2 regions of the Bradyrhizobium sp. B124 genome follow, and region 1 is predicted to be linked to the other one. Evidence: riboswitches for the same ligand, from Rfam matches in the RefSeq annotation. Region 1 holds a riboswitch; the other holds the start of a gene.
What was found. Region 1 has a riboswitch for ZMP and ZTP ahead of AAFG13_RS08380 (tetrahydrofolate dehydrogenase/cyclohydrolase catalytic domain-containing protein). Riboswitches for the same ligand answer to the same signal wherever they lie in the genome.
Positions count from the first base shown of each region.

Region 2: it holds a riboswitch for ZMP and ZTP, as region 1 does, so the genes downstream of both, glyA (serine hydroxymethyltransferase) here and AAFG13_RS08380 (tetrahydrofolate dehydrogenase/cyclohydrolase catalytic domain-containing protein) in region 1, are expected to answer to the same signal.

Region 1 covers NZ_CP152413.1:1,748,047-1,755,236, reverse strand. The annotation lists gene AAFG13_RS08415 (PAS domain S-box protein) at 1-689, shown strand, start outside; gene AAFG13_RS08410 (GrlR family regulatory protein) at 824-1,174, opposite strand; gene AAFG13_RS08405 (hypothetical protein) at 1,412-1,843, shown strand; gene AAFG13_RS08400 (VOC family protein) at 1,859-2,242, opposite strand; gene AAFG13_RS08395 (hypothetical protein) at 2,442-3,134, shown strand; gene AAFG13_RS08390 (hypothetical protein) at 3,350-3,868, shown strand; gene AAFG13_RS08385 (hypothetical protein) at 3,993-4,409, opposite strand; ZMP/ZTP riboswitch at 4,627-4,706, shown strand; gene AAFG13_RS08380 (tetrahydrofolate dehydrogenase/cyclohydrolase catalytic domain-containing protein) at 4,722-5,585, shown strand; gene AAFG13_RS08375 (MaoC/PaaZ C-terminal domain-containing protein) at 5,793-6,188, shown strand; gene AAFG13_RS08370 (zinc-ribbon domain containing protein) at 6,340-6,762, shown strand; gene AAFG13_RS08365 (hypothetical protein) at 6,966-7,190, shown strand, end outside.
Region 2 covers NZ_CP152413.1:7,173,185-7,180,374, reverse strand. The annotation lists gene AAFG13_RS34210 (ABC transporter permease) at 1-722, shown strand, start outside; gene AAFG13_RS34205 (ABC transporter ATP-binding protein) at 719-1,699, shown strand; gene AAFG13_RS34200 (dipeptide ABC transporter ATP-binding protein) at 1,696-2,664, shown strand; gene AAFG13_RS34195 (LysR family transcriptional regulator) at 2,834-3,808, opposite strand; gene bla (class A beta-lactamase) at 3,908-4,825, shown strand; gene AAFG13_RS34185 (ankyrin repeat domain-containing protein) at 4,922-5,836, shown strand; ZMP/ZTP riboswitch at 5,920-6,005, shown strand; gene glyA (serine hydroxymethyltransferase) at 6,040-7,190, shown strand, end outside.

The DNA of each region.
Region 1 (7,190 bases):
TCAGCCTCACGGTGGCCTCCGCGCTGGAGCGCAAGACCGCAAACTTCGCGACCCAGGTCGAGCGCGGCGACCTGCGCCGCTCGAGCCTCAACGACTTCCTGAACACCGCGCGGGATGCCTCCTCGCAGCTGGTCGCCAATCTGAACCGCGCCGCGGAGCTCATCCAGTCGTTCAAGCAGGTCGCCGCCGACCGCAATTATTCGGACCAGCGCACCTTCGATCTCGGCGATCTCACCGAGCAGGTGGTGATGAGTCTGCGGCCCGGCCTGCGCAAGCACAATCTGACGCTCAACGTCGATTGCGAGCCGAACCTGATCATGAATTCCTATCCCGGACCGTATGGCCAGGTGCTGACCAACCTGTTCCTCAACGCGGTCGCGCATGCGTTCCCGGACGGCAAGGCCGGCGAGGTCGAGATCCAGGTGCACGCCTCCGGCAACGACTATGTCGAGGTGATCTTCGCCGACAATGGCTGCGGCATGAGCCTCGACGTGCGCCGCCGCGCCTTCGATCCATTCTTCACGACGCGGCGCGATCAGGGCGGCACCGGGCTCGGGCTGCACATCGTCTACAGCATCATCACCAACCGCCTCGGCGGCCGGCTCTCGCTCGAGTCCGCACCGGGCAACGGCACCCGCATCCAGATGATCCTGCCGCGCGTCGCGCCGCTGGAGCAGGCGGCGGAGTAGGCCGCGCGCTCTGATCCGTCATCCCGGAGCGCTCTCTTGCGCGCGTCTCGAAGGATCGACGGCCACTAGCGGGGCCGTGCATCCTTCGAGACGCGCTACGCGCTCAGGATGACGGGTCAAAATACCATGAGGCCCTAATTGATATCCGCGAGCTTGTGCAGCGTTGCGCCGAAGATCAGGCTCGCCTTGCCGACCAGCGCGGTTCCACTCATTGTGCCGCGGGTGTCGGTGAAGGTGCCGGAGACGCCGATGCCGACCGGCGCCGGCCCGCCGAACAGCGGGTTGTCGGTCTCGCGCGGCGTGGTGTGGCGTTGCACGAGGACCTCGCCCTTGAACGCATCACCCTTCACCGTGTAGCTGCCGGTGTAATACAGATAGGCATCGCCGCCGAGAATTTGCCCGTCGCGGAAGAGAATCACTCCGCTGCCCTTGCCGACGCGTCCGTCCAGCAGGGTGACGTGGATTGAGTACAGCCCGTTCTTCATATTGTCCCATTTACCGGCTGCCGCGCCCGCAGCAATCCGGATTGGTTTTTTATGCCAAAGCGAGCAACCTCGTGCAATGCGGCAGGTTGATTCCGGGGGGTCCGGAGTGGCCGTGAACCCTCGGTTCCTGCCAGGCGGTGTGACGGCGCGATGACAGCGGACCGTGCGCGCGAATCGAACTGGCCCGCGAAATGCATAGCTCTGGTTGCACTGGCCGGTGAGTGCTGGAGCGAACACATGTCGGACTGGATTGATTCGGGCGGCCGATTGGCGCGTCCTCGCAATGCCAATGGAACTTGGGTCCATCGTGTGGGCCGTGTGATGGTGTCTCTCGGGCTGATGATGCTGGTGTTGGCGGCAGCGGTGCAAATCGCGCGGGCGCGCGATCCCGACGGCCGTTACGCCAATTCGCCGCTCAAGGAATGGTTCGACGGGCTGCGTAGTGGCAAGGGCCCGTGCTGCTCGGATGCCGACGGCAGCGCGGTCAGCGACGTCGATTGGGAATCGAAGGACGGGCACTACCGCGTGCGTCTCGACGGAGCCTGGGTCGACGTCCCCGACGAGGCTGTGGTCACCGAGCCCAACCGGGTCGGCCGCGCCATGGTCTGGCCGATCAAGAGCTACATGGGCGTGACGATCCGCTGCTTCATGCCCGGCAGCATGACGTAGCGGATCGGTCGTCGCTCACACGTATTTCTGGTCGCGCTCGAGCAGCTCGATCGAGATGCCCTGCGGGCCGCGGATGAAGCAGATCCGCACGCCGGGGCGGATCGTGGTCGGCTCCTTGGTGAACTCGACGCCTTTGGCCTTGATCTCGGCCGCGACCGCGTCGATGTCCTTCACGGTCAGGCCGAAATGATCGAGCCCCTGATACGGCGTCACCGGCGGGGCGTTGACGCCGTCGCCTTGCGTCACCTCCGCGATGAACACCTTGGCGCCGCCGAGCTGGACGTCGATGCGGCCGGGGCCGCGGATGATCTCGCCGCCCAGAATGTCGCGTAGCCAGGTCGCGGTGGCCTCGGGATCGGGACTGCGCAGATGGACGTGGTCCCAGGTGACGACAGGCATTGCGGTCTCCTTGTTGTTCTCGCGCGCTCTTGGGGGTGCGGCACTCGCTCTCGGGCTGCGCAAATCTAGCGATCGGTCCGTTGGGATACCATCCCTCCGTGATGCCAGCCGCAAGATTGTCGTCCCGGAATGAAACCATTCCGGCCGTCGGTGATTGTTCTCGCGTGGCCGCTCGACCTGCGGCCGTCCCGGATGCCGCATGCTGCGATGCCTGCGGCTTCTATACTGGGTGGCGGCTCGATCGGGCGTCGAGGGTGAGGGCACGACGATGCGGATCGGCTTGGCGTCGTTTCGAAGGGTTGCCGCCGGACGTCTTGGCGGTGGCGGCTTTTACGCCAGCCTGCTGCTGTCGGTGATCGCGGTCGCCGGAATTGCGGCGTGGTTCATGCTTCCCGAGCCGAGCGATGCCGAAGACCGGGATGTCAGGCCGGTGTCTTCCGTGCAGGATGCATCGACCGGGGCGCAGCCCGGCCAAATCACAAATCAAGCTGCAAAGGATGCGCCAGCCGCACCGGCAGGTGAGCTGGCCACGGTCGGCGTGGCCACCGCCGCGCAGCAGGCCGAGGCGGCCAAAGCGTCCGGGCCGGGTACCGAAGGATCGCCGCTGGACAGGCTGCGGATCGCCTCGCAATCCTGGCAGCGTGGCGGGCTGGGTTCGAAGGTGCTGGTCACCCTGACGCTGCGCAATGCCAATGATTTCGCGGTGAAGGACATCGAGATCGCCTGCGCCTTCATCCGGGGCGACGGCAGTCCCGTGACCGAACGCAAGCGGCTGATCCCGGACACCATCGCCATGAAAAGCCGCAAGACCTACCCGCGGATGCTGATCGGGTTCGTAAACGTTAACGCAAACAAGGCGAAATGCACTGTCGTGACCGCCAGCCGCGCCTAAACCCTGCATCCCGAAAAAGTGACCGCAAATTGACTTGCCGGGTGAACCGTAACGGCCAGGCAGGAACTAACTAATAAGCCGACCGTTAGAGAACGACCCGGGAGCGCGATGGCGTTTGTCCGGGTGATCATGCGCAGACGATGAATTCGTTGCGCGATGACAGATGTCGTCGCGTCGAGTTGAACCGCGCCCGTAGCGCGGGGGGAGCTACCAAAATGCCTGTGGCGCGTTATTTCCTTTTCGTTGGTGGCGTGCTGCTCGCGCTGCTCTTCGTCGTCAATGCCATCGTACCGCAGGAGGCTGTGGTCGCCAGCCAGGGTCTGTCGTCGCCCGGCGTCGACAACAAGACCATGGTACGCATCAAGTCGACCCAGAAACTGCCGGAGCGGGTGGTGTACGACACCAACCTGCCGACCATCGTTCCGTCGCAGGTGAACGCGGTTGCCGCAGCGACCCCGGCGGCTGCCAGCGATGCGTCGGCGCAGGCCCGCGTCCGTGACACGTTCGCCCAGTTCATTCCGCCGGAGAAGGCTGACGCGCGCAAGGGGCCGGTCGTGGCCGAGGCGAAGCCGGCCGAGCAGCCGGTGCAGGCGCCGAAGAAGCGCAAGATTGCGCGCAGCCATACCCATTCCCAGCAGCCGATGCGGCTGGCCCAGCCCGGCATGTATCAGCCCTACCGTGTCGCGCAACAGCAGCCACGCATGGGCTTCTTCGGCGGCTTCGGTACCTGGTAGGCAGGGACACGCGGCAACCGGCAATCGATAAGCCGCCGCAAACGCTTGCGGCGGCATTTTCATGTCCGCGATGTCAGCCAGGTAAAACCGGTTGCGGGAAGGCGCCCCGGGTGGCCGGAACCGGTTAGCGCGGCAGGCGCGGAATCTTGTCGGCGAAGCCGTTGTAACAGGTCAGCCGCTCGTCCTCTTCCTTGACGAACCGGCATTCGGCGACGCCCTTGGCAGGGGCGGCCTTCGGCTTGGGCTGCGGCTTGAAGATCTCGTCGTAGCACATCAGCCGCTCCTTGGTGGCGTCGTCGATGTCCTGGCAGGCCTGGAGCTTCTGCGCGACCGATTGCGGCTTGCCGGGTGCTGCGGCCTTCTCGCCCTTCTTGGCCGCCGATTTCTTGCCGACCTGGACCAGCGGCTTGTCGCCGACCATCGGCTGCGCGGCCGCCGCCGGCTTGTCGGCGGCGGGGGGTGGGGTGGTGGCTGGAGCGGTGCCTTGAGCAAGCGCGGCAGCCGGGCAGAGGAGCGCCAGCGCGAGGATGATATGTCTCATGGTGAAAATGTCCGAAGTGGCGTGATGACCGGAAGGATGGCGCCGGGGATCGGAAAAGCCCGGCAAGCGCCGAGGCTTATCGCAAGTTCTGCCCGAATCCTACCCCCGGAGGGGCCCCGCCCGGCACCGATCCACTGGCAAAAACAGGGGCAATTCGTCGCCGGGTCGGCCGCAAGCGTGCGTGATTTGCGTTTGCCGGGCCGGGCGGCTATGAGGACGCCATCTGCGCGACTGGCGCTTGGATGGACCACCATCGGGGAGCGCAGAGACTGAACGCCGCGCGCCTGGGCACCGCTTCGAAACGGAGGTGCCATGACGGCGAACATTCTTGATGGGCATGCACATGCCCAAATTGTCATCGACAAGGTTGCGAGCGAACTGGACCGGCTGCCCCGCGCGCCCGGGCTTACGGTCGTGCTGGTTGGCTGTGACCCGGCGAGCCAAATTTACGTACAGAGCAAGGTCAGGATGGCCGAGCGGCTTGGCCTGCGCGGCGAGGTCGAACGCCTGCCGGATGACGCCAGCGAGGCCGATCTGCTCGCCAGGATCGACGCGCTCAACGCACGTGACGATATCGACGGCATCCTGATCCAGCTGCCGCTGCCGGCGCACATCGACGCCTTGCGCGTGATGGCGGCGGTCGATCCTGCCAAGGATGTCGACGGCTTGCACGCGCTGAACGCAGGCCGGCTGTTTCACGGCGACGATGCCTTGGTGCCGTGCACGCCGCTCGGCTGTCTCCGGCTGATCAAGTCGATCCGGCCAGATCTCACCGGCGCTCATGCCGTGGTGATCGGCAGCTCCAACATTGTGGGCAAGCCGATGGCCGCGCTGTTGCTGCAGGAGCAGGCGACCGTGACGCAAACCCACATCCACACCCGCGGCATCAGCAAGATCTGCCGTCAGGCCGATATCCTGGTCAGCGCGGTGGGGAAGGCTGGCCTTGTGCGCGGCGACTGGATCAAGCCGCAGGCCATCGTCATCGACGTCGGCACCACGCGCGTCGAGAAGCCGGACGGCGGCTACGCGGTGTGCGGCGACGTCTCCTTCGACGAAGCGGTGCAGGTCGCCGGCGCGATCACGCCGGTGCCGCGCGGCGTTGGCCCGATGACAATCGCCTGCCTGATGGAGAACACGGTGAAGGCGGCAAAGGCGAGGGCGGCCCGGCTGCAATAGCAGCGGTATGCTTGCAGCAAGACGCGGGCGGCGGGTGCGGCTCGCGTCGCTGCCTCGCGCCCGGAGACCTGCGCGCGAAGTTCTTGACGTCGGAGGTAATGGAAAGCCCGCAGCATTGGTCTATCGTCGCGCGACAGACGGAGACGCGCGATGCTGTATGCGGAAGATCTCACCGAAGGCCCGACATTCTAGCTCGGCACCTACACGATCGGCGAAGCCGAGATCCTGGAGTTCGCCGGGAAATATGATCCGGTGCCGATCCATACCGATCCCGTCGCGGCCGCGGCGGGCCCGTTCGGCGGCCTGATCGCAAGCGGCTTCAATACCATCGCGATCTATCAACGGCTCGTCGTGGAGGCGATCTGGACCAAGGTGGCGGGCATCGTCGGGCGGAGCTTCGAGATCCGCTTGCCGAGCCCGGTCCGCCCGGGCGCCACGCTCACCGGCCAATCCCGGATCCAGAAAATCACCATCAGGCCGGAGCGACGCGACGCCGTCGTGATTTTCAAGACCGAGCTCGTCAACGACGAGCAGCGTCCCGTACTTGTCCTGGTTCTCGATGCACTGATCCGCATGCGGCCGGCGGAGCAGGGGCAGACTTAACCTCCGCCCGGATCAATCTGGCCGCCCGGCACTGCTGCGGCTACCATGGCAAGCCTGCGCTGACCTGCAGCCTGTCAGTGACATCGTCCTGATGTGGCCGGGCTGCCGGGCGGCAAGTTCGTCGATACGGTGCAAGCCGGATGGTATGGGCGTGAAGCGCAGCAAGCAGACGCGGGGCGAGATCGAAGCCAAACAGCGCAAGGCTGAGGAATGGCGTCGCACGCTGGCGCAACGCGCCGCCGAACGGCAGCGCCTGCGCGACTACAAGATCGCGCTGGCGCGCGACGAGGTTGCGGTGGTCACGAGCCAGCTCGCGCCCTCGAACAGCTATTCGACTCCAGATTTCGTCGAACGCGGAACCTATCGGCCCGAGCCGTTCGTCTGCAAGGATTGCGGCGTTGCCGAGGTGTGGACGCCGTTGCAGCAGAAATGGTGGTACGAGACCGCCAAGGGCGACGTGTTCACCAAGGCCGTGCGCTGCCGGGCCTGCCGCACCAGGGCGCGCGCACGCAAGACCGCTGCGCGCCGCGTGCATCTGGAAGGGCTCGCCAGGAAGAAGCCTTCCGCCACGTAGAGAGTGGGCACGCCCAGCGTCGTGCCACGCGTCACATAGCGATGGATCTGGAACCCGCGCGCACGCGGTCAATGCGTCGCGTCTGCGGAACGTTTCGTTGCCTGATCGGTTCGAGACTTCGAAGCCCCCGGCGAGGGGTGCGGGCGGGGAGGAACCAGCCAGGGAAACATCCAAGGCCGGAACCAACAAAGAAGGAACAGCGGATGAAGCTCAATTCCACGCAAGTCAAGCAGACCATGACGCAACTTAACGCTCAGGTGCTTCCGGATGATCATCCGGCGGTGGCGCAGCTGAACAGCGTGTTCGGCGAGCACACATTCTTCGTCGACACCAGTGGCCTCAAGGTCCTCGAACCTGCCCAGAGCTCCGACATGCCGGGGCAGACCGGCGAGGTGGTGAGCCTTGCCGAGTGGAGCGATCCGGAGCTG
Region 2 (7,190 bases), 3.7 Mb from region 1:
TGCAGGGCCCCTCACTGGCGCATCCGTTCGGCACCGACGATCTCGGCCAGGACCTGCTTGCCCGCATGATCTATGGCGGCCGCATCTCGCTCGCGGTCGGCCTCGCCGCGATGCTGGTCTCGGTGTTCGTCGGCACGCTGATCGGCGCGCTCGCCGGCATGTCGCGCGGCCCGCTCGGCTACGCGCTGATGTGGCTGACCGACCTGTTCCTGTCGTTGCCGCAACTGCCGCTGCTCTTGATGCTGATCTATCTGTTCCGCGACGGGCTCAAGGCCATGTTCGGCCCCGAGGGCGGCATCTTCATCCTGATCGTGCTTGTGATCGGCGGCCTGCGCTGGATGCCGGTCGCCCGCCTGGTGCGAGCCCAATTCCTGTCGCTGCGCGAAAAGGAATTCGTCGAGGCCGCGCGCGCGCTCGGCGCGAGCCCGACGCGGCAGGTGGTGCGCCACATCCTGCCCAATGCGCTGGGACCCGTGATCATCGCCGGCACGATCGATGTCGCCGCCGCGATCATCGCCGAATCGACGCTGTCGTTCCTCGGCCTTGGCTTCCCGCCTGATACGCCGACCTGGGGCCGCATCCTCTATGACGCCAAGGACTTTCTCGATATCGGCCCGCACTGGGCGCTGTTTCCGGGCGGCGCGATCTTCATCGCGGTCGTCGCCATCAACTTCATCGGCGACGGGCTGCGCGACGCGCTCGACGCGCGCAAGGTGATCTGATGGCGCTGCTCGACATCAAGGGCCTGAAAACCCATTTCACCACCGACGACGGCATCGTCCAGGCGGTCGACGGCGTCGACATCAGCATCAACCGCGGCGAGACGCTCTGCGTGGTCGGCGAATCCGGCTGCGGCAAGACCGTCACCGCGATGTCGATCCTGAAGCTGATCGCGATGCCGCCGGGCAAGATCGTCGCCGGCGAGATCATGTTCGAGGGCCGCGATCTGGCACCGCTGACCAGCCATCAGCTCGACGAGATCAGGGCCAAGGAGATCGGCTTCATCTTCCAGGAGCCGATGACCTCGCTCAACCCGGTGCTGACCATCGGCGAGCAGATCGCCGAGAGCCTGCGCCGGCACGAGGCGGTGACCAGGAAGCAGGCGCTCGAGCGCACCATCGAGATGCTGCAGCTCGTGCAGATCCCAAATGCCGCAGGCCGCGTGCATCACTATCCGCACCAGTTCTCCGGCGGCATGCGCCAGCGCGTGATGATCGCGATGGCGCTGGCCTGCCGGCCCAAGCTCGTGATCGCGGACGAGCCGACCACCGCGCTCGACGTCACCATCCAGGCGCAGATCCTCGACCTGCTGCAGGACATGAAGGAGCGCCTCGGCATGGCGGTGATGCTGATCACCCACGCGATGGGCGTGGTCGCGGAGACCGCGCAGCGCGTCGTCGTGATGTATGCCGGCAAGGTGGTGGAGGAAGCGCCGGTCGACGAACTGTTCGGCAATCCGAGCCATCCCTACACCCAGGGCCTGATCCGCTCGATCCCGCGCATCGATCTCGACGCCGAGCACAAGACCCGGCTGGAAGCGATCGGCGGCTCGGTGCCGATCCTGATCAACCCGCCGCCCGGCTGCCGTTTTGCTTCCCGCTGCAAACACGCCATGAGCATCTGCACCGAGCAGGAGCCGCGGCTGCGCGAGATCGCGCCCGGCCATCGCATGGCCTGCCACCTCGGAGACGCGTCATGAGCGAACCGCTGCTGCGCGTCAGCAATCTGAAGAAGCACTTTCCGGTGCTCGGCGGCCTCTTGTCGCGCGAGGTCGGCCAGGTCTATGCGGTCGATGGCGTGTCGTTTGCGGTCAACCGCGGCGAGACGCTGGGACTGGTCGGCGAATCCGGTTGCGGCAAGTCGACCACCGGCCGCTGCGTGCTGCGGCTGATCGAGCCGACCTCGGGTGAAGTCGTGTTTGACGGCCAAAACGTGATCGGGCTTGGCGGCGGCGACCTGCGCGCCATGCGGCGCAACATGCAGCTCGTCTTCCAGGACCCGTTCGCCTCGCTCAATCCGCGCATGACGGTCGGCGCAATCCTCGCCGAACCCTTCATCATCCATAACCTCGTGACCTCGGCCAGCGAGCGCGAGGACCGCGTCGCGCGCCTGCTGGTCAAGGTCGGGCTGAAGGCCGAGCACATGCGGCGCTATCCGCATGAATTCTCCGGCGGCCAACGCCAGCGCATCGCGATCGCCCGCGCACTGACCTTGGAGCCGAAGCTGATCGTGTGCGACGAGCCGGTCTCGGCGCTCGACGTCTCGATCCAGGCCCAGGTCATCAACCTGCTCGAAGATCTGCAGGCCGAGCTGAACCTAACCTACCTGTTCGTCGCCCACGATCTCTCTGTCGTCGAACACATCTCCGACCGCGTCGCGGTGATGTATCTCGGCCGCATCGTCGAGCTCGCCAAGGCCAGCGATCTCTACCGGAATCCGCAGCATCCCTACACCAAGGCGCTGCTCTCGGCCGTGCCGGTGGCGGATCCCAAGGCGAAAAAACTGCGCATCCGCCTCAAGGGCGACGTGCCGAGCCCGATGAATCCGCCGAAGGGCTGCCACTTCCACACCCGCTGCCCGATCGCCGAAGAGCGCTGCCGGCAAACCGCGCCGGAGCTGCGCGAAGGCAGCAACGGGCATTCTGTGGCGTGCCATCTGGCGTAGGTGGCGCGCCTGCGACGATCGAGGTATCGGCGCGCCCCACTCCCTCACCGTCACCCTGAGGTGGCCGCTTCTTCAGCGGCCCTCGAAGGGTCGACGGCCCGACTGGTGGCCGTGCATCCTTCGAGGCTCGCTGCGCTCGCACCTCAGGATGACGGACAAAAGCCTTTGCTCACCGCCGCTTCGTCGCAGTCTTTGTCTTGGCCTTCGCTTTGGCTTTCGGCTTGGGCCGCGCGGCAGGCACGTGCGGCGCATCCCTCACGTCGTCCACCTCACTCACCTCCGCGCGCAGCGTGTCGAGCAGCCAGTCGCGGAAGGCGCGCATGCCTGGCGTCACTTCCCGCGACTTCAGCCAGGTCAGCCAATAGGACCCCGCCGGCACTTCGGCCGCGAATGGCCGCACCAGCCGGCCGGAGGCCAGCTCATTGCCAAACATCGCAGTCGGCACCAGCCCGACGCCGACGCCGCGCGCCGCGGCCTCGGCCATCGCAACCGAACTGTCGAAGATCGGTCCCTGGATTTTCGGGCACGGCGCGCCGGCCACCGCAAACCACAGCGGCCATTCCTCGGCGCGGTAGGAGCGCAGCAGGAATTCCTGCGTGAGATCGGATGGCTTGCGCAGCCGGCCCGCCACCTCAGCGCAGCACACCGGCGAGAGCGGCGCGGACAGCAAATGGATCGCCTCGGTGCCGTGCCAGGAGCCGTCGCCGAAGCGCAGCGCAAGATCGAGCCCGTCGCCCGCGATGTCGACGCGGTTGTTGTTGGTGAGCAGGCGCAGGTCGATATAGGGATGCGCGCGCTTGAACCGGTCGACCCGCTGCAGCAGCCATCCGGTCGCAAACGTCGTGACGCAGCCGACGGTGACGACCTCGCGCGTGCCCTTGGCCTCGATGCGGTCGATCGCCGCACCGATCCGGTCGAGCGCGTCTGACAGCACCGGCAGCAGCGCCAGCCCCTCGTCGGTGAGCACCAGCCCGCGCGGCAGGCGGCGGAACAGGCTCGCGCCCAGGAGATCCTCGAGCTGCTTGACCTGGTGGCTGATCGCGGTCTGCGTCACGCGCAGCTCCAGGCCTGCGCGGGTGAAGCTCAATAGCCGCGCAGAGGCCTCGAAGGCGCGCAACGCGTTCAGCGGGAGGTGCCGGCGCACGGCGTCATGACCAAGTTTTCCTCATGCCTCGTTGTATAAATGATTGTTTGTGCTCCGTCACGCCGCCCGGCAGGTTCGCGCCGCCAACGGAGACGAGAGATGCTGACGAAACGGACATTTGGATTGCGCGCGCTGGGCCTTGCAGTTTCCTGCACTTTGCCGCGGTCAGGCGCAGCGGCCGGACAGAGCGCAGCGGCGGGACCAGGCGGACCGGCAAAACGGCTGCAGGAGGAGTTTGCACGCATCGAGCTCGCGACCAGCGGCCGGCTCGGCGTCGCCGCGCTCGACATGGAGACCGGATTGCGCGCGAGCCGGCGCGGTGACGAGCGGTTCCCGATGTGCAGCACCTTCAAGGCGCTGGCCTCGGCCGCGGTGCTGCACCGGGTCGACCGCGGCGAATCCAGCCTCGACCAGCGCGTGCAGGTTGAGGCCAAGGATATCTTGGCCTACGCGCCGGTGGCCAAGCAACACGTCGGATCGAGTATGACGCTGTCCGAACTCTGCGAGGCCGCCATCACTCTCAGCGACAATACCGCCGCCAACCTGCTGATGCGCGAGATCGGCGGGCCTGCCGGCTTCACCAGCTTCTTCCGCACCATCGGCGATAATGTCAGCCGACTCGATCGCTGGGAGGTGGCGCTGAATGAAGCCGTGCCGGGAGATCTGCGCGACACCACGAGCCCGGTTGCGATGCTGAAAAGCTTGCAGCGCGTGGTGATCGGTGATGTCCTGAAGGCCGCCTCGCGCCAGAAGCTCGTGGACTGGATGGTCGCCAACAAGACCGGCGACACGAGGCTGCGCGCCGGCGTGCCGCGCGACTGGCGGGTTGGCGACAAGACCGGCACCGGCGAACGCGGCACCTATAACGATATCGGCGTGTTCTGGCCGCCCGGCCGCAAGCCGATCGTGGTGACGGTCTACCTGACTGGGGCAAGTGCTCCGATGGAGAAGTGCAACGAGGTGATTGCCAACGTCGCGCGCGCCGTTGCCAATGCGAGCACCGGGCAGACCGGCTAGAGTGGCACAACGCCGCGCGGCTTGGCAGCATCCAAGGATCATGCGACGCTCAATCGGAATGGCCGACCTGTCAGCAGACCATACGGAGGACACGTATTGTTTCGCCGCATCGCTCTCGCCGTGCTGCTTGTTGCGGGCCACGTTCACAGCAGCTTTGCTGCGGCCGACCCGGCACGCTGCCGCGAGTTGATCCGCAAATACGAAACCGACAAGGCGCAGTTCAGCGCGGTCGAGATCTCGCTGACCTTGTTCGCGGCGGCCAATGCCGATTGCATCAATCTCGCCACCGAGCTGCTCGATGGCGGCGCCTCGGTCGATGCCCGCGACCGGCTCGGCGCAAGGCCGCTGAGCCACGCCGCCCGTTCCGGCCATCTCGACATGGTCGACCTGCTGCTGGCCCGTGGCGCGCCGGTCGATGCGCGCAACCTCGCGGGATCGACCGCGCTGTATCTTGCCGCCGAGCGCGGTCATGTCGCGATCGTGCAGCGCCTGATCGACCGCGGCGCCGACGTCAATCTCACCGGACGCAGCGGCGCATCGGCGGTCGCGGCCGCCGCCTATGCCGGCCGGGACATGGTGGTGCGCATGCTGCTGGCCCGCGGCGCCGACGGCCGCAAGGCCGATGACACTGGCAAGCCGCCGGTCGTGTATGCGGCCGCCGGCGGCCAGATCGGCATCGTCAAGCAACTGCTCGCGCTCGATATCGACATCAACGCCCGCTACGCCAATGACCTCACGCTGCTGATGTGGGCAGCCGGGCCGGATGAGACCGTGCCGGAGGCGCAGGCGCTCGAGGTTGTCGCGTATCTCCTGGACGCGGGCGCCGGGGTCGACGAACGCGACGCGCGGGGACGCACGGCGCTGATGATCGCCGCCGAGGGCAACCACCCGGCGATCGCGAAAGCGCTGCTCGCTCACGGCGCCGACGCGGCGCTGGCCGACAAGGCCGGCAAGCACGCCGCCGATCTCACCGTCCTGTCCGCGCTGCGCGAGGAGCTGACGCCGCGCTGAAGCATGACGCGATGGACTCATTAGTTGCGGAAGGTCCGCAGGTCGGCTAAATTCTCCTCTACGAAGAGTCTCCGTGCTCATTCGTCCTATCGCGCGACTGGCGAGCTAACGTGGAATCGACCACGGGGAAGCGCGAAGGGTTTCAACGCCGATCGCCTGGGCAACCAATCTGCTGGAAAATCAGCGTGTTGAGGAGCCCGAGCATGCCGTCATTTTACAACGAACTGTTCATCAACGATCAAGAGATCGCTGCCGCCCTTATAGGGGAAGAGCGCCGTCAACAGGACGGCGTCGAACTGATTCCGTCCGAGAATTACACCTACCCGGAGGTGCTTGAGCTGCTCGGATCGGTCTTCACCAACAAATACTCCGAGGGCTATCCGGGACGCAGATACTACGGCGGCCAGCAATATACCGACAGCATCGAGAACCTCGCACGCCAGCGGGCCTGCTCGCTTTTTCGTGCCGAGCACGCCAACGTTCAGCCGCTTTCCGGATCACCGATGAATCAGGCCGTCTATCTCGGCCTGTTGCAGCCCGGCGACACGATTCTCGCCATGGACCTGTCCCACGGCGGTCATCTCACCCACGGCGCGCCGGTGTCCCACATGGGGCGTTTGTTCAACTTCGTTCGCTACAAGACGGCCCCGTCAAACGGCGCGATCGATTTCGATGAGCTGCGCGCGATTGCGCGTGAAGCACGTCCGAAGATGGTGTTGTGCGGCTACAGCTCCTATCCGCGCGACCTGGACTATGGAGCGTTCAAGAGTATCGCCGACGAAGTTGGCGCGCTCACGATGGCTGACGTGAGCCACTATGGCGGATTGGTTGCCGCGAACGTCATGCGCAATCCGCTTGATGCCGGCTTCGACGTCATGACGACGACATCCCACAAGACACTGCGCGGCCCCCGCGGCGGGATCATCCTGTGCCGGAAGGAGAATGCCGGTCGGATCGATGCTTCCGTCTTTCCAGGTTTGCAGGGCGGACCTCACATGAACGTCGTGGCCGGGATTGCCGTGACGCTCAAGAAGGCGGCGACCTCGGACTTCCAGGTTTACGCGCGGCAGGTTCTGCGCAATGCGAAGGTTCTTGCCGGCGCGCTGATGGATCGCGGGATGAAGCTGGTCACGGACGGGACGGATAATCACATGATGGTCGTCGATACGGTCGCGTCCGTCGGACTGGACGGGCGAGCAGCCGAGGACGTGCTCGATGCCATCGCCATCACCACAAACAAGCAGGTTATTCCAGACGATCCGCGCCCGCCGCTCAGGCCAAGCGGTATTCGCCTTGGGACACCGGCGGCGACCACGCGTGGCATGGGAGACCCCGAAATGCGCCGTATCGCCGA